2 linked regions of the Geotalea uraniireducens genome follow. The protein of the gene in region 1 interacts with the protein of each later gene in a pairwise test. Links are inferred from orthologs where the notes say so. Each region holds a gene or a part of one and is shown in the gene's direction. Other genes may lie near its edges.

Region 1 (9,944 bases):
CCCTGGTGGAGGTCGGTACGGGGCGGTTGGCGCCCGATGACGTCCGGCGGTTCTTCGAGACCCCCGTGCCGGCGGCAAAGGGGGTTACCGCACCTTCCCACGGGCTCTGTCTTGTGGAAGTGTATTACTGACCGGACAATTTTTTCTTGACAACCATTCGCAAGGGAATTACTATTCACCCCTTCGGTAATAATAGAGTTTATTCCATACAGGCTGCGAGGATTCGATGAAAACGACGAAGGTTGCAAAATGCGCGGAAGTAACCAGGGAGTGGTACCTGGTTGATGCTGATAGCAAGGTTCTCGGCCGGATGGCCACCGAGATTGCCAATATCCTGCGGGGCAAGAAAAAGGCAATCTATACGCCGAGCGTCGATACCGGTGATTTCGTCATCGTTGTCAATGCCGAGAAGATTGCCCTCACCGGCAACAAGCTTGCCGACAAAACCTATTACAGCCACTCCGGTTTTCCCGGCGGGATCAAGTCGATCACTGCCGGCAAACTTATCGACAAAAAGCCGGAAGAACTGATCCGCAAAGCGGTCAAAGGGATGCTGCCGAAGAACAAACTTGCTCGGCACATGCTGAAGAAGCTGAAAATTTACGCCGGGGCCGAGCATCCGCACAAGGCGCAGCAGCCCAAGGCTCTCGATATTTAATCAGGTTCGACAAATCGATCAGGAGATAACGAATGGCAGGAATCAGCTATTACGGAACAGGCAAGAGGAAATCGTCGGTCGCCAGGGTTTGGCTGCGGCCGGGGAGCGGTAACATCACCATCAACAACAAGTCGATCGATGAGTATTTCGGCCGGGAAACCTCGAAGATGGTGGTCAAGCAGCCTCTTGAGCTCACCGAAAACGCCGGCAAGTTCGACATCGTTGTCAACGTCCGCGGTGGCGGCGACTCCGGGCAGGCCGGGGCGATCAAGCACGGCATCACCAAGGCGCTGCTCGAGGCCGATGTGGCGCTGCGGGGCACCCTGAAGAAAGCCGGGTTCATCACCCGCGATTCGCGCATCAAGGAACGTAAGAAATACGGCAAGGCTGCTGCCCGCCGGAGCTTCCAGTTCTCCAAGCGTTAATCGGTCGTTTATCGTTGGTCTGCAGGAGGGGAAAGTCCGGATGGATTTTCCCCTTTTTGCGTATCGGCCCCCGGATCGGGCGCCATTGGTGCTGCGCGGGGGCGCCCCGGGGGGGGGCGCTTTCCCGGTCGGTCATCGGTTGAACGGAGTCTGCCCATGCTGAAAGTTGCGGTTGTCGGTGCAAGCGGTTATACGGGAGTCGAGTTGCTGCGGCTTCTCCACGGTCATCCCGAGGTGACGGTTAGCTGTGTTACCTCGGAGCAGAATGCCGGCCGGCCGGTCGCGGAGATTTTCCCGACGCTTCGCGGCCGGTATGCCCAGCAACTGGAAAACCTGGAGCCGGTCCGGGTTGCCGAGAAGGCCGACCTGATTTTTACGGCCCTGCCGCACAAGGCGGCCATGGAAGTGGTGCCGACCTTCCTCAAGCTGGGCAAACGGGTGGTTGATCTCTCCGCCGACTACCGGTTCAATGATGCGGCGGTCTATGAGTCGTGGTACGAGCCCCACCTCAATCCCGAGCTGTTGGGTCAGGCCGTTTATGGCCTGCCGGAGGTGCGCCGTGCCGAGATCGTTCCGGCACAACTGGTCGGTAATCCCGGCTGTTATCCGACCTGCACCATTCTCGGACTCCAGCCGCTGGTGCGCCAGGGGGTGATCGATCCGACGACCGTTATTGTCGATGCCAAATCGGGCGTCAGCGGCGCCGGCCGCGGCGCCAAGGTGGATAACCTCTATTGCGAGGTGAACGAAGGATTCAAGCCTTACGGCGTCGGCGGGGTGCATCGGCACCTGCCGGAGATCGAGCAAGAGCTGTCACTGCTGGCCGGCGAACAGGTGATGATTTCCTTTACCCCTCACCTGGTGCCGATGGATCGCGGCATTCTGGCGACGAGCTATGCCCGGCTGGCGGCCGATCTCTCCCCCGCCGATCTCGTTCGGCTGTTCGGAGAGTTTTACGCCGGTGAACCGTTCGTCCGCGTGTTGCCGCAGGGGAGCTTCCCCTCCACCGCCCATGTGCGTGGCGCCAACTTCTGCGATATCGGCGTCACCGTCGACACCAGGACCGGCCGGGTGATCGTTGTCTCCGCCATCGACAATCTCGTCAAGGGGGCAGCGGGACAGGCGGTTCAGAATATGAACCTGATGTGCGGCTTCCCTGAAACGATGGGGCTGGATGGTCTGGCTCTCTTTCCCTAGCCGCCAGTGCAGTGATCTGAGTTGGCCATGTACATCCCGATAACGCGCGCAGAAGCCTTGAGCCGGGGCTGGGACGAACTGGACGTCATTTTCGTCAGCGGTGATGCCTATGTAGACCATCCCTCCTTCGGGGTCCCGCTCCTGGCCCGCTGGCTGGAGTCCCGCGGTTTTCGGGTCGGAATCATCCCCCAGCCCGACTGGCGAACCAAGGAGTCCTTCATGGTCCTCGGCCGGCCGCGGCTCTTTTTTGCCGTGTCAGCCGGAGCCATGGATTCGATGGTTGCCCACTACACTCCTGCCCGCAAGCTCCGCCACGACGATGCCTATACGCCGGGGAACCGGCATGGTGCCCGCCCCAACCGGGCGACGATCGTCTATACCTCGCGCCTGAAAGAAGCTTACCGGGACGTTCCGGTGGTGATCGGCGGCATCGAGGCGTCGCTTCGCCGTTTCGCCCACTACGATTACTGGGAAGACAAGGTCCGCCGCTCGATTATCCTCGATGCCAAAGCCGACCTGCTGATCTACGGCATGGGGGAGAGCCCCCTGCTGGAGCTTGCCCGGCGCATGCGGCAAGGCGAGCCGCTTGCCGGCATCACGGATCTTCGGGGAACCGCCTATGTGGCGAAAGGGACCGGGCCGGCAGGCGCTGTCGAGCTTCCTTCCTGGGAGCGTGTAGCGGCGGATCGGGTGGCGTACGCCGAGGCGTTTCGCCTGGGTTCGGCCGAGCTGAATCCGTACCGGGCGAAACCGCTCGTCCAACGCTATGGCGACCGCCTGCTTGTCGTCAACCCGCCGGCGCTTCCGCTGACCGAAACCGTGCTGGACGCAGTGTACGCCCTGCCATTCACCCGGCTCCCCCATCCCTCCTATACGGCAGCGATTCCTGCCGCCGAACAGATCCGGCTGTCGGTCACGACTCACCGCGGCTGCTTCGGCGGTTGCTCGTTCTGTGCGATTACCCATCATCAGGGGAAATTCATCCAGTCCCGCAGCGAGGCGTCGGTTGTTGCCGAAGTCGCAACGATGGTACGTCAGCCGTGGTTTCGCGGCAGTATCAGCGATGTCGGCGGGCCGACTGCCAACATGTATGGTCTGCGCTGCGGCCGTCCCGAGGAAGGGGAGCGTTGCCGGCGGGAGAGCTGCCTGTTTCCGCAGCCCTGTGGCCACCTGGTCACGGCTGCCGGGCGGGCGGTGGCGCTGCTGCGGAAGCTTCGCGCTCTGCGCGGGGTGCGCCATGTGGCGGTTTCCTCCGGCGTCCGTTTCGATCTGTTGCAACGGCAACCCGACTATTTTGCGGCCCTTCTCGCCGATCATGTCGGCGGGTTGCTCAAAGTGGCTCCCGAACATGTGTCTCCTGCGGTTACCGCGCTGATGCGCAAGCCGGGCAAAGAAGCCTTCGAGCGGTTTCTCGAACAGTTCCGCCAGGAATCGCGGCGGCTGGGAAAGCGGCAGGCTCTGGTCCCGTATCTGATGTCGGGGCATCCGGGCTGCACGCTGGCCGATATGGTAGAACTGGCCCTTTTTCTCAAGGAAAAAGGTTTGCGTGTTGAACAGGTCCAGGATTTCACCCCGACCCCGGGTACGCTGGCCACCTGTATGTTCCATACCGGGATTGACCCGCGCACCGGCAACCCGGTTCATGTTCCGCGCACCGACCGGGAAAAGCGCTTGCAGAAAGCTCTGCTGCTCTGGCACATTCCCGGTGAGGCGAAGGCAGTGCGCGAAGCGCTCAAGGCCTGTGGCCGGGAAGATGTCGCCCGCCAGCTGCTCGCTGCCGGCACCGGCGGGAAGCCGAGCGGGCCGGCCCGTGGAAGGAAGAAATAGCGCAAAGCCCTTGACCGACGTCGTCCGATGGATTTTAATGGTCAGAAATGGCCGATCCGGCCGGCACTGATTCCCGAGGGAAGGATTTCCTATGCTTGTTGTCTGCTGTATCAAGCAGGTTCCCGATACGACGCAGGTACAGATCGACCCGGTGACCAATACGCTGGTGCGCGAAGGGATTCCGTTCATCATGAATCCTTACGACACCCACGCCCTCGAGGAATGCCTGCGACTGAAAGCACGATACGGGGTGCGGGTGGCTGCGCTCTCGATGGGGCCGCCCAACGCTGAAGCCACAATCCGCAAGGCGATGGCTCTTGGAGTCGATGAGGCGATTCTCCTTTCGGACCGGACGTTCGGCGGTGCCGATACCCTGGCAACCAGCAGGGTACTGGCGGCGGCAATCGACCGGCTCGGCGCAAATGATGAAATCGGGCTTGTCATCTGCGGCAAGCAGACGATCGACGGCGATACCGCCCAAGTGGGCCCCGGTATAGCAACCCGGCTTGGTTATACCCAGCTCACCCTGGTCGATCGGATCGAGGAGTGTGACTTTGCGGCAAAACGGCTCCGGGTGCGGCGCAAACTCGAAGGGCGCTATGAGGTCGTCGAGGGGCCGCTGCCGGCCTTGGTGACGGTGGTGCGCGAAATCAACCGTCCCCGTTACCCGACCGTGCCGAACCGGCTGGCGGCGGCGGAAGCGCCGATAACCGTCTGGGATAACGGACTGCTCGGTCTGCATGGGGACTCGGTCGGTCTGAAAGGTTCACCGACGTGGGTAAACAGGATCTTCTCCCCTGATCGGGCCAAGGGGCAGGTTCTCGGGGACGGGGAGCTTGACCCGGTGGGGACGGCGCACCTGCTCGTAAAAACCTTGCAGGACAAGGATCTGTTGCCGTTCTAGGCTCGGTCGCCGATATGCGGACTGCCATTTGATGTGCAGCTTTGGCAAATTTGTCTTGACAGAAAAGAGCCGCTCGACTATAAGGGTTTTCTTCGCTATGTGAAAATCTCTCTTGACCCCGTCGGTAAAAAGAGGTATAGAACTTTTTCGCGCTGGCGTAGCTCAACTGGTAGAGCAGCTGACTTGTAATCAGCAGGTTGCGGGTTCAAGTCCTGTCGCCAGCTCCAAGAAAACTGAATATCTGCATCTGGAGGGATTCCCGAGCGGCCAAAGGGAACAGACTGTAAATCTGTCGTCGGATGACTTCGGAGGTTCGAATCCTCCTCCCTCCACCATAACAACCTTCGGAAGCCGCAGCTGCAAATCAACATCCAGGAGGCGCTCGCGCCGAAAGTACTGGGTCTGGTTGGCTGGTGAGGTTTCAAAACGCTTCATAGAGGATTGGCGGGAGTAGCTCAGTTGGCTAGAGCATCAGCCTTCCAAGCTGAGGGTCGCGGGTTCGAGTCCCGTTTCCCGCTCCAAACTTCAATTTGCCCACATAGCTCAGGAGGTAGAGCACTTCCTTGGTAAGGAAGAGGTCTCCGGTTCGAGTCCGGATGTGGGCTCCATCTTTTTTTACGTGTAAGCGAGAAGTAATTCTCAAAAAAGAGCATCTGGGAGGAATCCTAAATGGCAAAGGCTAAATTCGAGAGGACAAAACCGCACGTCAATATTGGCACGATCGGTCACGTAGACCACGGGAAGACGACGCTGACCGCTGCGATCACGAAGGTTCTTGCGGAACAGGGGAAGGCAGAGTTTCGTGCGTTTGATCAGATTGACAATGCTCCCGAAGAGCGTGAGCGTGGTATCACCATTGCGACCGCCCACGTGGAATACGAGACGGACAAGCGACACTATGCACACGTAGACTGCCCGGGTCATGCCGACTATGTTAAGAACATGATCACCGGTGCGGCGCAGATGGACGGCGCCATTCTGGTTGTCTCGGCCGCCGACGGGCCGATGCCGCAGACCCGTGAGCACATCCTGCTTGCGCGTCAGGTTGGGGTTCCGTACATCGTCGTGTTCCTGAACAAGGCGGACGTGGTTGACGATGCCGAGCTGCTGGAGCTGGTCGAGCTGGAGATCCGCGAGCTGCTGTCGTCCTATGACTTCCCTGGCGATGATATTCCGATCATCAAAGGTTCGGCGCTGAAGGCGCTGGAAGGCGACAAGGGCGAGCTGGGCGAGCAGGCGATCTTCAAGCTGATGGAAGCGGTCGACAGCTATATTCCGGAGCCGGAGCGGGCCATCGACAAGCCGTTCCTGATGCCGGTGGAAGACGTATTCTCGATTTCGGGTCGCGGTACCGTGGCGACGGGGCGCGTTGAGCGCGGGATTGTCAAGGTCGGTGAAGAAGTCGAGATCGTCGGGATGCGTGCGACGAGCAAGACGACGGTAACCGGGGTCGAGATGTTCCGGAAGCTGCTCGACGAAGGTCGCGCTGGTGACAACATCGGCGCCCTGCTGCGCGGAATCAAGCGTGAAGACATCGAGCGTGGGCAGGTATTGGCCAAGCCGGGTTCGATCACTCCGCACACCAAGTTCAAGGCGGAAGCATACATCCTGACCAAGGAAGAAGGTGGTCGTCATACGCCGTTCTTCAACGGCTATCGTCCGCAGTTCTACTTCCGGACGACGGACGTGACGGGTGTTGTGGACCTGCCAGCGGGGACTGAGATGGTAATGCCTGGTGACAACGTGGCGATGACGATCAACCTGATCACGCCGATCGCGATGGACGAAGGTCTGCGGTTCGCGATCCGTGAAGGTGGCCGTACCGTTGGCGCCGGCGTCGTTAGCTCCATTATTGAATAATCGTCGGGAGCGCCATGGCGCTTCGGGTATCTGAAAAGGAAAGAATATGAGAGACATAGTCACCCTCGGCTGCACCGAGTGCAAGCAGAGAAACTATACGACCACCAAGAACAAGAAGAACACTCCCCAGAAGCTCGAGTTCAAGAAATACTGCCGCTTCTGCCGTACTCACACGATCCATCGGGAAACCAAGTAGACGTTGTCACGTTTGGGGGTGTCGTCGAATGGCGGCACCCCGGCTGCAGGCCAGTAGCTCTAATGGCTAGAGCACCGGTCTCCAAAACCGGGTGTTGGGGGTTCGAGTCCCTCCTGGCCTGCCATTTTATTCATAACAGTATTGCGGGGTCCAAGGCGTGATCAGCAAAGTCAAAGACTTTCTCTCCGAAGTAAAGATCGAACTGGGCAAGGTTACCTGGCCTACGCGCAAGGAGACCGTGTCGACAACCTGGGTTGTGTTGGCGATCGTTCTCCTGATAGCGGTCTATCTCGGTGCCTGTGATGTGGTGCTGGCCAAGGTCATGCGTTTGATTCTCGGTTAAAGGACACAAGCAATATGACTAAAAAGTGGTACGGAGTGCATACGTACTCCGGATTTGAAAATAAAGTTCGACTCTCGCTCCTCGAGCGGATCAAGAACCTCGGCCTGGAAGAGTGCTTCGGTGATGTCCTCATTCCTTCGGAGACAGTTGTCGAGCTCAAGAAGGGCGAAAAGAAGACCTCGTCGCGGAAGTTCTTTCCCGGCTATATCCTGGTCAATATGGAGCTGAACGACGATACCTGGCACGTCGTCAAGGAAACGTCGAAAGTTACTGGCTTTGTCGGCGGCAACAACCCCTTTGCGATTCCCGATGAAGAAGTGGCAAAGATCACTCGGCGCATGGAGGAGGGAGCGGAGAAACCACGTCCCAAGGTCCAGTTTGAAGTCGGGGAGACCGTGCGGGTGGTTGATGGCCCGTTTCTTAATTTTTCCGGGGTTGTTGAGGATGTCAAGCCCGACAAAGGCAAGTTGCGCGTCATGGTCAGCATCTTCGGCCGGGCCACGCCTGTTGAGCTTGAATTTATGCAGGTAGAAAAGCAGTAAGGCAATTCTTGCTGCTCCGACATATAGTGTCTGTTCACAGTCAAGAGACGTAAGGAGTTAAACGATGGCCAAGAAAATCACCGGTTACATTAAACTGCAGATTCCGGCCGGCAAGGCGAATCCGTCGCCGCCGATTGGCCCGGCGCTGGGTCAGCATGGCGTAAATATCATGGAGTTCTGCAAGGCGTTCAATGCCAAGACCCAGGCGGATGAGGGGACCATCATTCCCGTCGTGATCACCGTGTACGCTGACCGTTCGTTCAGCTTCATTACCAAAACTCCGCCGGTCCCGGTGCTGATCAAGAAAGCCGTTGGCATCGAAAGCGGTTCCAGTGTACCGAACAAGAACAAGGTTGGCAAACTTACCAAGGACCAGGTCCGCGAGATTGCCGAGAAGAAGATGCCGGACCTCAATGCGGCCTCGATTGAGGCAGCCATGAGAACCGTCGAAGGCACCGCCCGTAGCATGGGTGTTGAAATAGTTCAATAGAGAAAGGGTAGAACAGATGCCGAAGACTGCGAAAAAGCATAAAGAGGCCCTGAGCAAAATTGACAGGAGCCGGACTTACGGCCTCGTCGAAGGTATAGAGAACGTCAAGGCTGCTGCCTATGCGAAGTTTGACGAGACCGTCGAAATCGCGGTGCGTCTGGGCGTTGACCCCCGCCATGCCGATCAGATGGTTCGTGGAGCGGTTGTCCTGCCGAACGGTCTCGGCAAGGATGTCCGGGTCCTGGTCTTTGCCAAAGGCGAAAAGGAAAAAGAAGCCCGTGAGGCGGGTGCCGACTTTGTTGGCGCGGAAGACCTCGTGACCAAGATCCAGGAGGGCTGGTTTGATTTCGACACTGCCATCGCCACCCCGGACATGATGGGGCTTGTCGGCAAAATCGGTAAACTGCTCGGACCGCGCGGCCTGATGCCGAACCCGAAAGTGGGTACGGTCACCTTCGATATCGGCCGGGCAGTAAAGGAATCGAAAGCCGGTAAGGTTGAGTTCCGTGTGGAAAAAGCCGGTATCGTTCACGCCCCGGTCGGGAAAGTTTCCTTTGCCGCTGATAAGATCAAGGAAAACCTGCTGGCCTTGGTAGAGGCGCTCGTTAAAGCGAAGCCTTCGGCCGCCAAAGGTACCTATATCAAGAAAATCAGCGTCTCCTCGACAATGGGCCCCGGACTCAATCTCGACATTTCGGACGTCCAGTCCAAGCTTGTATAAAGCTTTTTTCATAGAGGGCCAAAGTCAAAGACAGCAGGTGTCTGGAAATGGTTCCAGACTTAAATTGGCGCGAGCCTGCCGAGACTTGTGGTAGTCGCACGGATGTGTTGTTTATTCCCGCGCTTCCCGACTTTGGCTAAGGGTCCACGACCCGTCAATTTCAAAGAAAGGAGGAAGGCGCTTGAATAGAGAGAACAAGCAGCAACTCGTTACGGAGATGCACGATAAGCTCAGTCGTGCAAAAGCCGTGTTTCTGGCGGATTTCCGGGGAATGAGCGTGGAACTTGCCACGGACCTGCGGAATGAATTGCGGAAAGCCGCTGTCGAGTACAAAGTCGTAAAGAACACCCTGCTTGAACTGGCGTCGAAGGATACCGACAAGGAGTCGCTGGCCCCTCATTTTGCCGGGCCGACGGCGATTGCCATCAGCTACGACGATCCGGTCGCGGCAGCCAAGGTTCTTTCGAAGTTTGCCAAAGACAAGCCGAATGCGTTCAAACTCAAAGCTGGCGTGTTGACCGGCAAAGCGATCACTGTTGCGGATATCCAGGCTCTTGCTGACCTGCCGAGCAGAGAAGTCCTGATCGCTAAACTGCTTGGCACCCTTAATGCCCCGGTCAGCAATTTTGTTGGCGTGCTGGCTGCCGTTCCGGGCAGCTTGGTTCGGGTGCTTGCTGCAATTCAGACAAGCAAGGAAAACTAACAAACCCTGTCGTTAGAAATTATCGACCACAACGTTACGGAGGAATATACGATGGCTGAAATTACCAAAGCTGATGTG
Region 2 (9,869 bases), 3.3 Mb from region 1 along the record:
CAATCTTCAATCCCTTCTCCGGATCGATCAGCCGCGACTGCTGGACGACCTCGGCGACCAGCTCGCTGAGATCGACATCACTCAACTCGAGCTTGAGCCCTCCCTCCTCAGCCCGGGAAAGCTCAAGGAGACACTCGATAATCTTCGACATCCGGTTGATCTCTTCCAGATTGCTCCGGAAAAGCTCCCGGAACTCCTCCGGCTCTTTGGCCCAGCGCAGGCCGACTTCGGTCTCGCCACGCAGGATGGTCAAAGGGGTACGCAGTTCGTGGGAGACATCGGCAGAGAACTGCCGGATGCGGTTGAAGGCGTTTTCCAGCCGTTCCAGCGTATCGTTGAAGGTGGCTGCCAGCCGGCCAATTTCATCCTGTGGATTGACGATCTCCAGGCGGTGGCTCAGGTTTTCGGCGGTAATCTTCCGCGCACTCCGGGTGATAATATCGACCGGCTTCAGCGCCCGGCCGGCCAGAAACCACCCCCCCATACTCCAGAGGAGAAGCGAAAGGGGGATCGAAACCGCGAAGACCACCAGTACCCGGTCAAGAGTTTCGGCAGCCGATTTCATCGACGAGCCGACTTGGACGATCTGATCCAACTTCCCATTGCTGATGATCGGATAGGTAATCGCCCGGACCGGATAGATATCGAGATTCACCTGGGTCTCGTAGGTTACCTTCCCTTCGGTAGCCCGCCGGAACGCAGACTTGGAGAGTGGAATCCGCAATGCCTCAAGGCTGCGCGACGAGGCGGTCACCTGCCCCCGGCTGTCGAGCACCTGAACGTATTTACCTGTCAGCTTCGCCCCGATGAAATCTTCCAGGACCTGGTCGAACACCGATGGCCCGGCCCGGCGAAACGGTTCCAGAGTTGGACTGGAAACCGCTTCGGCAACAGTCAGGAGTTCCTTGTCGATATCCTTGTTGAGTTGGCTCTTCAGCACAAGGTAGATGAACAGGCTGAAGAGCACCAGAATTACCGCAAGGGTCACCGCAAACCAGAGAGTCAGGGAAAAGCGGATTGACCTGAAGAACAAGGATCAATCCTCCTCTTTAAGAATATAGCCCACTCCCCTCACGGTATGGATCAGCTTCTTGTCGTTGTCCCGGTCAATCTTCTTCCGCAGATAGTTGACATAGACGTCAATAATATTGGTGAAGCTGTCAAAGGTGTAATCCCACACATGCTCGGCGATCATGGTCCGGGTCAGGACCTGATTGGGATTGCGTATAAAATATTCGAGCAGCGAATACTCCTTGGCGGTGAGGTCGATTTCCTTGTCTTTCCGCCACACCTTGTGGGTAACGGGATCGAGACGGAGATCGGCGAAGCGGATTTCGGCCCCGCGGTCCTGCTCGCTGCGCCGGACCAGCGCCCGGACCCGGGCCAGCAGCTCGGCAAAGGCGAATGGTTTGGTCAGGTAGTCGTCGGAGCCGGAATCCAGGCCGGCAACGATATCCTCGACAGAATCCTTGGCGGTAAGCATCAGTACGGGAGTGGCGGATTTCTTCTCCCGCAGTTCCCGGACAACGCTCAGGCCGTCTTTCTTGGGAAGCATGACGTCGAGGATGATCAGGTCATAGCCTTTCTCGATCGCCATTTTCAGCCCCTCTTCCCCGTTAAAAGCAGCATCTACTTCATACCGTTCTTCCTCGAGTCCGCGTTTGATGAAGCTGGAAACTTTCTTTTCATCTTCGACCACGAGAATACGCATAGTTGTTACCTCTCTTTCTGTGCTTGGTGAGCTATGAAAAACTTAAGGACCGCGCGCACTTCAACCGCCTTGCCGTCTGATAATTTCGGCAGCCGACTCCTCCACCGACTTCTTTGTCACATCGATAATCAGCCATTGGGGATTCCGCCGGTAAAGCCGACGACAGTATTCCAGTTCTTCTTCGATTTTCAGGAAATCGGCGTAGCTTCCCTTCGGGATATTGCCCAGGTTGCGCAGGCGAGCCGAACGGATTTCCGCCAGCCGTTGCGCGTCTATGATCAGCCCGACCACCCGATCCTGGTCGACCTTGAAGAGTTCGGCTGGCGGTTCGATACCGTAGACGATCGGAACATTGGCGACCCGGTAGCCTTTATGGGCAAGATACATGGAAAGAGGAGTCTTCGAGGAACGCGACACTCCCACCAGAACAAAATCTGCCTTGTGCAGCCCGCGCGGATCCTGACCGTCATCGTGTTTGACCGTAAAGTCGACGGCATCGATCCGCTTGTGATATTCGGCATTGAGCTGGTAGAGGAGCCCCGGCTCTTTCTGTGGCGGGGTTTCGAGAAAGTCGGAAAGCTTGAACAGGAGTGGGCTGATCAGGTCTACTGATTCCAGGCCGTGGGCTTCGGCCTCATCCCGCAGCAGTTGGGCAAGCTCCGTATCAACCAAGGTATAGATAACCATCCCCGGCTCGCGGAGCACCTCTTCAAGGGACTCCAGCACGTCTTCCCGGGAACGGATTCGATTCATCCGATGAAAACGCACCTCGGCATCACGGAACTGGGAAAGGGCCGCCCGCACTACCCGTTCGACCGTTTCACCCGTGGCATCGGAAAAGAGATATAAGTGCCGCAACAACCCTTTCATTGCCCCACCACCATTGGTGTGCTCCACGTTCTCATTAAGGTATTTATACCATGTTTTAGCCAATCAGGCAAAAAAATAGCCTTCATGAACGAAAATCAAGCCGGACCGCTTCCCGCTGCTCCGGAACGGCGATCAGCTCCAGCGCAGTCAGGGCCAGGGCAGTAGCCCCTTCGACTACCGCGGCTTTCCCTTCGGGGGAAATCGTCGCCCGGGCAAATTCCTCACTGTGGATACGGACCCCCTCGCCGATCGGCACATGGGGATGGATAGTCGGCACGAGTTGCGAGACGTTGCCGATATCTGACGACCCTTTGTTCTGGTCGGCCGGCGCCAAGACCTCGGGCAAACCGAGCAAGCTCAACTGGGCCGAGTAGAGGGCGGAGAAAGCCCGGTTGATTTTCATGGGCGCCAGTTGCCGAGGATCGACCTCCACCTCCAGGCGACAGCCACTGGCGGTAGCCGCCCCCTCGGCGCAGGCAACTACTCGCGCTTTCACCTTTTCCAACATATCGAGATCAGCAGCCCTGACATAAAAATAACAAGCCGCCCGGCCGGGAATGATATTGGGGGCGCTTCCCCCTTCAGTGATGATCCCGTGGACGCGCACATCCTGCCGCAGTTGCTGGCGAAGGGCATTGATGCCAGTGAAAGTCTGAATGACGCCATCGAGGGCATTGACCCCCTCTTCCGGATAGGCGCCGGCATGGGCAGCCTTGCCGATGAACGTGAAGCGGATTCGCGCCAGACCGAGAAAGCCCTTGATTACCTGCCGTTTCGACGAGGGATGAACCATCATGGCAAATTCCACATCGTCGAAAAAACCTTGGCGGATCATCTCCACCTTACCGATTCCCAACTCCTCGGCGGGAGTGCCGAGGACAACGATACGCCCCGCATCTTCCGGCAGCAGGTGCCGAAGGGCGGTCGCCGCGCCGAGGGCGGCTGCGGCAATGATATTGTGACCACAGGCGTGCCCCAGCTGCGGGAGAGCATCCATCTCCGCAATCAGGGCAATGACCGGACCGTCGCTCCCCCAGCACGCGCGAAAGGCAGTGGCCAAGCCGGCACAGCCGCGTTCCACGGCAAATCCCTCCCGCTCCAGAAAAGCGGCAAGCAGGGCCGAACTCGCAACTTCATAGAGCCCTGGTTCCGGATGCCGGTACAGTTCCTCGGCAACTGCCGAAAAATCCTCCCCACGGCCTTGAACGAACGAGACAATCGCTCTTTTCTTTTCCTCCAGTTCCACCATGGCCACCCAGAAGCGATTTTAATGAGAGTTAAACTCCGTACAGCGAATTTGTCAAGGTTTTTTATTGTCAGAGCTCTTTTGTTTTGCTACGTTAGCTCACCTCGGCGCAATCCCGAGCAGCCCCCCAAAAGGAGCAGACATGGACAAAACCTGGGCCGAGGTAACCTGTGAAACGCCAGCCCCCCTCGTCGACCTTCTTGCCGACTTTCTGGTCGAGCTTTCCGGCAACGGCGTCAGCATCGACAACCAAAACCTCGATACCTTTTCCCTTGATGGAATTGCCGAATCGCCCACCACGACGGTTCGCGCCTATTTTGCCGTCGATGACCAACTCGACGAAAATGTGGCCGCCGTGCAACGCTTTCTTAACGACCATCGCCACCTCGCCGGCGAGTTCGAACTCCCCCCACCAATGGTCGCCATAATCAAGGAAGAAGACTGGGCTACCGGCTGGCGGCAGCATTTCAGCCCTTCCCGGATTGGCAGGCATTTCGTCATCAAACCGACCTGGGAGCCGTTTTCCCCGCTGGCGGACGATCTGGTTATCGAGCTCGACCCGGGAATGGCATTCGGCACCGGAACACACCCCACGACCAAGCTTTGCCTGGAGGCACTGGAAAGCATCTTCCTGTCCCAGCGGACCGCTGGCGAAACGCCGGCGGTCCTCGACGTCGGGACCGGCTCAGGGATTCTTGCCATCGCCGCCGCCAAACTCGGGGCGGCCCCGGTGATCGGCACCGATATCGACCCCGACGCCATTGCAGTTGCCCGGGAAAATTGTACCCTTAACGACGTCACCGTCGCATTATCCACCACCCCCCTTCAGGAGATTGCCGAACACTTCACGGTCGTGCTCGCCAACATCCTAGCTGAAGACCTGGTCAGGATGGCCACCGAACTGGCAGCCAAGGTTGCGCCAGGCGGCTTTCTCGTCCTCTCGGGAATTTTGCTGGAAAGAGAACGGTTCGTCATGGACGGCTTCAGCACCACCGGCCTTTCCCTCCGGGCAACAACCCGCGAAGGCGAGTGGTCCTGCCTCATCTATCAGGCGGAATGAATTCGATGCGCCGCTTCGTCGCCCCCGACCTCGACCTTTCCGGCAATGCCGTTCAGATCGAAGGCGCCCTTTTTCGTCACATCGCCCGGGTATTACGCCTGAAAATTGGCACCCCGCTTGTTCTGGCCGACGGTTCAGGTGGAGAATGCCGGGGGACAATCCGGGAAATCGGCCGTAGTTCGCTGTTGGTGGGGATTGAAGAGCGGGTGATTCCGGCGACTTCGGCCGACGAGGTTTGGGTAACTCTCTTTCAAGGGCTGCCGAAGGGGGATAAGATGGAACTCATTTTGCAAAAATGTACTGAACTCGGTGTCAGCGAAGTGATTCCGTTCCAGTCGGCACGTTCGGTTTCCCGGGTTACCGGCGAACGGATGGAGGAGAAAGTCAGCCGCTGGCGACGGATAGCCGTCGAGGCGGCACGGCAGGCCGGTCGACGAACCATCCCCGAAGTGCGCTTTGCTGCCACTCTTGCCGAGGCCCTGCGCACGGCGGATCAGGAGCTGAAGCTGCTCCTTTGGGAGGCGGAAGAAACCGTCACCCTGAAGAAAGTCCTGTCCGCCGCCGCAACCCCGGCACGAATAGCTATTATTGTCGGCCCTGAAGGGGGAATCTCCCCGGATGAAGCGGCAGTGGCAATCAGCGCAGGCTTCACGCCGGTCACCCTTGGCAAGCGTATCCTCCGGACCGAAACTGCCGGGGTGGCGGCAATGGCCATCCTGCAATACGAGTTCGGCGACCTGGGCAATGCCCGGGAAGAGTCGGAGATGGCTAAACCGGCCCGGCCGGCTGCCGAGAAAAAACCATAGCAATGCCGCTGACGCGGCACTGCCCAAGGAGCAGGGATATGAAGTGCCCCAAATGCGGCTACAACAGCTTCGAATTTCTCGATATCTGCAAAAAATGCAACAGCGATCTGACCGCTTTCAAGCAAACTCACGGTATCCGGGCCATCATTATTCCACCGGCGGCAGTTGCCAGTACGCCGGCCCAAACTTCAGCATCGGCTGACGTTATTCCACCCACTCCTCCAGCGCCGGCCTCCAGCGGGGAGACGACCGGCTTCACCTGGGAGATGCCCGCCCAGCCCGCCGCAGTCAAGCAGGGTGACGACATTTTCTCCGACCTCGATCTCGGTTTGCCCCAGCCACCACCGCCAGCTCCACCACATACTGCCGCCCCCGCGGCAGCGGCCGCCGAACCCGCTTTTGATGATTTTTCCTTCGACGATGAAGAACAAAGACCGCCCGCCGAGGAACAACCTTCCGACGATGCGTTTGCGGCACTGCTCGAAACGGCCAGCAGCAACGCCGGTAAAGGGGACGCGTCTGAGCAGGATGGTATTCCCTGGGATTTCGGTTCGGGGGAGAGTGAAGAGAAAGGAACTCTGACCGACGGCAGTGGAGCCGCCGACGAATTCGACCTGACAAGCTTTTCCTGGGGTGATGAGGAGAAACCCGCCCCGGCGGACAACCAGGCAAAAAAACAGCCGGAACCGCACGAACTATCATCCCGGGAGTTCGATGCCCTCTTCGGAGAAGCCGAAGAGACGGCTCAGCACAAATAAAAGAATCTTTTTCAGCGGCAGGAGGTAATGAGGGCCACCAGCGCCGCCCCGAATTCCTGCCGCTGCCAATTCCGCATGGCCGGGACCTGCCCGAGGTCCGCCACGGTCCGCGGCGCCTCATACGCCAAGCGCTCAAGCAGCGCATTGTTCGCCAGCACTCCCGTGTCAATCCCCAAAACAGATGCAGTCCGTTCACGCCACTCTTTGAGTGCTTTCAGCCGCTCTTCTTCGAGCCGCCCCCGTTTCCGGCGTTCCTGCCGCGGATAGACCGGCAGCTTCCCGGCGGGAACGGCATTTCCCTTCTCGATCGCCCGCAGAATCCCTTCGCCGATCCGGTCGAGCACCTTGTCGGTGATCCCGGAAATACCGATCAACTCGCTCCGGTTCTGCGGGCGTTTTTCCGCCAGCTCACGCATTGTGTCGGTGCCGAGAACCTTGAATGGCGGCACGTCGGCTTGCCGGGCCCGTTGGTCCCGGAACCGGAGCAGTTCTTCAAGGACTGCCAGCGCCCGGGACTCAAGTCGCGCTGCCCCTTTAAAACGGAGGAACAAGGGCTCGTCGCTCCGCGACACCATCCGCACTCGGGCAAGCAAGGCGCATTCCTCCTCTACCCACGCCAGGCGGTTCTTCGCCCGTAACTCTCCCTCCAGTTGCTGATACAGCGCGATGAGTAGCGAGGTGTCTTTCATCGCATAATCGATCATTCCCGCCGTCAGCGGCCGGCGGCTCCAGTCCGCCCGCTGGTACTGCTTGTCGAGTTCGGCACCGAAGCGCTTCTTCAGCACCGCGGCCAGGCCGAAATCCCGCTCGCCGAGGAACTGACAGGCAATCATCGTATCGAAGAGATTATTGACCTCGATGGCAAAATCCCGATGCAACGAACGGATATCATAGTCGGCGCCGTGGAAAATCTTGCGGATCGATTCGGCGGCGAAAACCGGCACCAGCGATGCCAGGTCGGTAACGGCAAGCGGGTCAAGGAGCGCCGCACCGCCGGGAAAGGCAAACTGGATCAGGCAGACCTTCTCCTGATAATGGTGCATGGAATCGGCTTCCAGATCGCAGGCAACCAGCGGCTCTTCGGCAAGACGCCCGGCAAGCCGGGCAACCCCGGCGGCAGTAGTAAGCATCTCCGGCACGGCAACAGTAGCTGACAATGATTTCTCCAATCGACATTCGGCGTCGCGTGCGCCGGCAAAGAACTCTAAAACTCCTGCACGATCCGGTAGAGGGTGGTGCGCTGGGCCGGCCGGAAGCCAGCATCCCGGGCAAGGTCGACCATCTCCTGCAGACTCATCCGGAAGGTGCAGCCGGCAGCGGCGACGACATTCTCCTCAAGCATGGTCCCACCCAGGTCGTTAGCCCCAAAAAAGAGCGCCACCTGTGCCATCTTTGCCCCCTGGGTAACCCAGCTGGCCTGGATATTCGGGACATTGTCGAGGACAAGCCGCGAGAGGGCCAGGACCTTCAGATATTCGACGCCGCTGGCAGTCGTCCCGCCAAGTTCCGTGTTGCCGGGCTGGTAGGTCCAGGGGATGAATGCCGTGAATGACCCGCCATCCTCCTGCAACTCCCGGATGCGGAACAGGTGCTCGACGATATCGGCGGGGCGTTCGCGGCTGCCGAACATCATGGTTGCCGTGGTTGGCATCCCCTGACGGGCCGCCTCGCGCATCACCGCAGCCCAGCCGGCCCAACCGATCTTCTTCGGCGAGATCTCCTGCCGGACCGTATCGACCAGGATTTCCGCCCCGCCGCCGGGAATCGAATCGAGGCCCGCCGCCCGCAGCCGACTGATCGTCGTGGCGATATCCAGCCGGGAAACGGCGGCAAGCTGGGTAATCTCGGCCGGGGAGAGGGAGTGATTCTGGACCGTCGGGAAACGTTCCTTGATGCCGCGGAACAGTCGCTCGAAAAATTCGATCCCCAGGGACGGATGGAGCCCCCCCTGCATCAGCAGCTGGGTCCCGCCCTGGGCCACCAGCTCGGCAATCTTGGCAAAGATCTCCGCCTCGCCCAGCAAGTAGGCGTCCGGCGCCTCGGCATCCCGATAAAACGCGCAGAACTTGCAGCGTGATTCGCAGATATTGGTGTAGTTGACATTCCGGTCGACGACGAACGTCACAACGTCTTCGGGATGAAGCCGGCGGCGGACCGTGTCGGCCAGCCTCCCCACCGCCAACAGGTCAGCCTCGGTCAGTAACCAGCACCCTTCGCGGCGGTCGAGCGGTTCGCCCTGCCGGAGCTTGCCTTCGATCTGTTGGAGCATAGGGGTCATCACCATTCCGGCGGGCATCAGAAGGTTCTCAGTTCGTTATAGAGGGTATCGCGCTCTACCGGGATCCGCCCCGCCTTGCGGATCAGCGCAACGATTTCGTCACGCCCCATGGTCGCCGGTGAATCCGCACCCGCATCATGGCCGATCTTCTCTTCCACCACCGTACCGTCGAGATCGTTGACCCCGAAGGCGAGCGACACCTGGGCGATTTTCTGGCCGAGCATCACCCAGTAAGCTTTGATATTGGCGAAATTGTCTAAATAGATCCGGGCAACGGCCAGAGTTTTGAGATCGTCGACCCCGCCGCTGCCGGGCCGCTTGAGATGACCGAGCGGATTATTTTCCTTCTGGAAGGTCAGGGGGATAAACACCTGAAAACCGCCGGTCCGGTCCTGGAGTTCGCGCAACCGCCGCATGTGGTCGACGCGATCGGCAAACGTTTCGATATGGCCGTACAGCATGGTGGCATTGGACTTCAGCCCGGCGGCATGCACCGCCGCCATGACTTCGAGCCAGCGCTCGCCGCTGATCTTCTCCGGACAGAGCCGCTGACGCACTTCCCAGCGCAGGATTTCGGCGCCGCCGCCGGGAAGGGAACCAAGGCCCGCCTCCTTCAGCTGTGCCAGTGTTTCAGCAAGTGACAGGCCGGAAAGCCGTGCCAGGTAGTCGATCTCCACAGCCGTGAATGCCTTGACGTGCAGCGTCGGCGATACTTCCTTCACTGTGCGCAACATCGCCAGATAGAACTCGAACGGCAGATCGGGATGGAGGCCGCCGACGATATGGATCTCGGTCGCCCCCTGGCTGAGCGCCTCCATGGCCCGGTTACGTACTTCTTCCAGGTCGTAGAGGTAGGCACCCGGCTCGTCGGCAGTCTTGGAAAACGCGCAGAACGTGCACCGGTTGACGCAGATATTCGTGTGATTGATATGACGGTTGACGTTGAAAAAGACCCGTTCGCCATTGCAGCGACGGTTGACGGTCGCCGCCAGCTCCCCCACCGCCAAGAGGTCGTGGTGTTCGAAGAGAAACAGCGCTTCGTCATCATCGATCCGCGCTCCGGCGCCGACTTTGTCGCGGATGCCCGCCAGTGAAATCATGACTGCTCCTTTCCACCCCAGCGCCGAAAGAGGGTCTGCT

The links.
Region 2: the proteins of rplK (region 1) and prmA interact in binary tests that used the Escherichia coli proteins (3 or more experiments, as listed by UniProt). The link is inferred for Geotalea uraniireducens from one-to-one orthologs.

The regions. Positions count from the first base shown.
Region 1 is NZ_AP027151.1:3,465,574-3,475,517, reverse strand. Bases 6,856-9,729 are described here. They hold rplK (50S ribosomal protein L11), read left to right. Parts: upstream 6,856-8,016; coding sequence 8,017-8,442; downstream 8,443-9,729. Other genes in these bases: rplJ (50S ribosomal protein L10), read left to right, coding at 9,345-9,729; rplA (50S ribosomal protein L1), read left to right, coding at 8,459-9,163; nusG (transcription termination/antitermination protein NusG), read left to right, coding at 7,425-7,952; secE (preprotein translocase subunit SecE), read left to right, coding at 7,225-7,410; rpmG (50S ribosomal protein L33), read left to right, coding at 6,918-7,067. Outside these bases: tRNA pseudouridine(38-40) synthase TruA, read left to right, coding at 1-131; rplM (50S ribosomal protein L13), read left to right, coding at 227-658; rpsI (30S ribosomal protein S9), read left to right, coding at 691-1,083; argC (N-acetyl-gamma-glutamyl-phosphate reductase), read left to right, coding at 1,240-2,280; QMN23_RS16330 (YgiQ family radical SAM protein), read left to right, coding at 2,308-4,107; QMN23_RS16325 (electron transfer flavoprotein subunit beta/FixA family protein), read left to right, coding at 4,199-5,011; more of tuf, read left to right, coding at 5,681-6,855; more of rplJ, read left to right, coding at 9,730-9,866; rplL (50S ribosomal protein L7/L12), read left to right, coding at 9,918-9,944. UniProt on the Escherichia coli protein: Forms part of the ribosomal stalk which helps the ribosome interact with GTP-bound translation factors.
Region 2 is NZ_AP027151.1:203,167-213,035, reverse strand. The notes cover bases 3,130-5,928. They hold prmA (50S ribosomal protein L11 methyltransferase), read left to right. Parts: upstream 3,130-3,969; coding sequence 3,970-4,887; downstream 4,888-5,928. Other genes in these bases: QMN23_RS00950 (hypothetical protein), read left to right, coding at 5,732-5,928; QMN23_RS00955 (16S rRNA (uracil(1498)-N(3))-methyltransferase), read left to right, coding at 4,884-5,693; QMN23_RS00965 (M20 family metallopeptidase), read right to left, coding at 3,130-3,830. In the rest of the region: QMN23_RS00980 (sensor histidine kinase), read right to left, coding at 1-1,033; QMN23_RS00975 (response regulator), read right to left, coding at 1,037-1,711; QMN23_RS00970 (pyruvate, water dikinase regulatory protein), read right to left, coding at 1,772-2,581; more of QMN23_RS00965, read right to left, coding at 2,664-3,129; more of QMN23_RS00950, read left to right, coding at 5,929-6,451; QMN23_RS00945 (ribonuclease D), read right to left, coding at 6,463-7,608; mqnC (cyclic dehypoxanthinyl futalosine synthase), read right to left, coding at 7,656-8,720; aminofutalosine synthase MqnE, read right to left, coding at 8,747-9,829; QMN23_RS00930 (UbiX family flavin prenyltransferase), read right to left, coding at 9,826-9,869. UniProt on the Escherichia coli protein: Methylates ribosomal protein L11.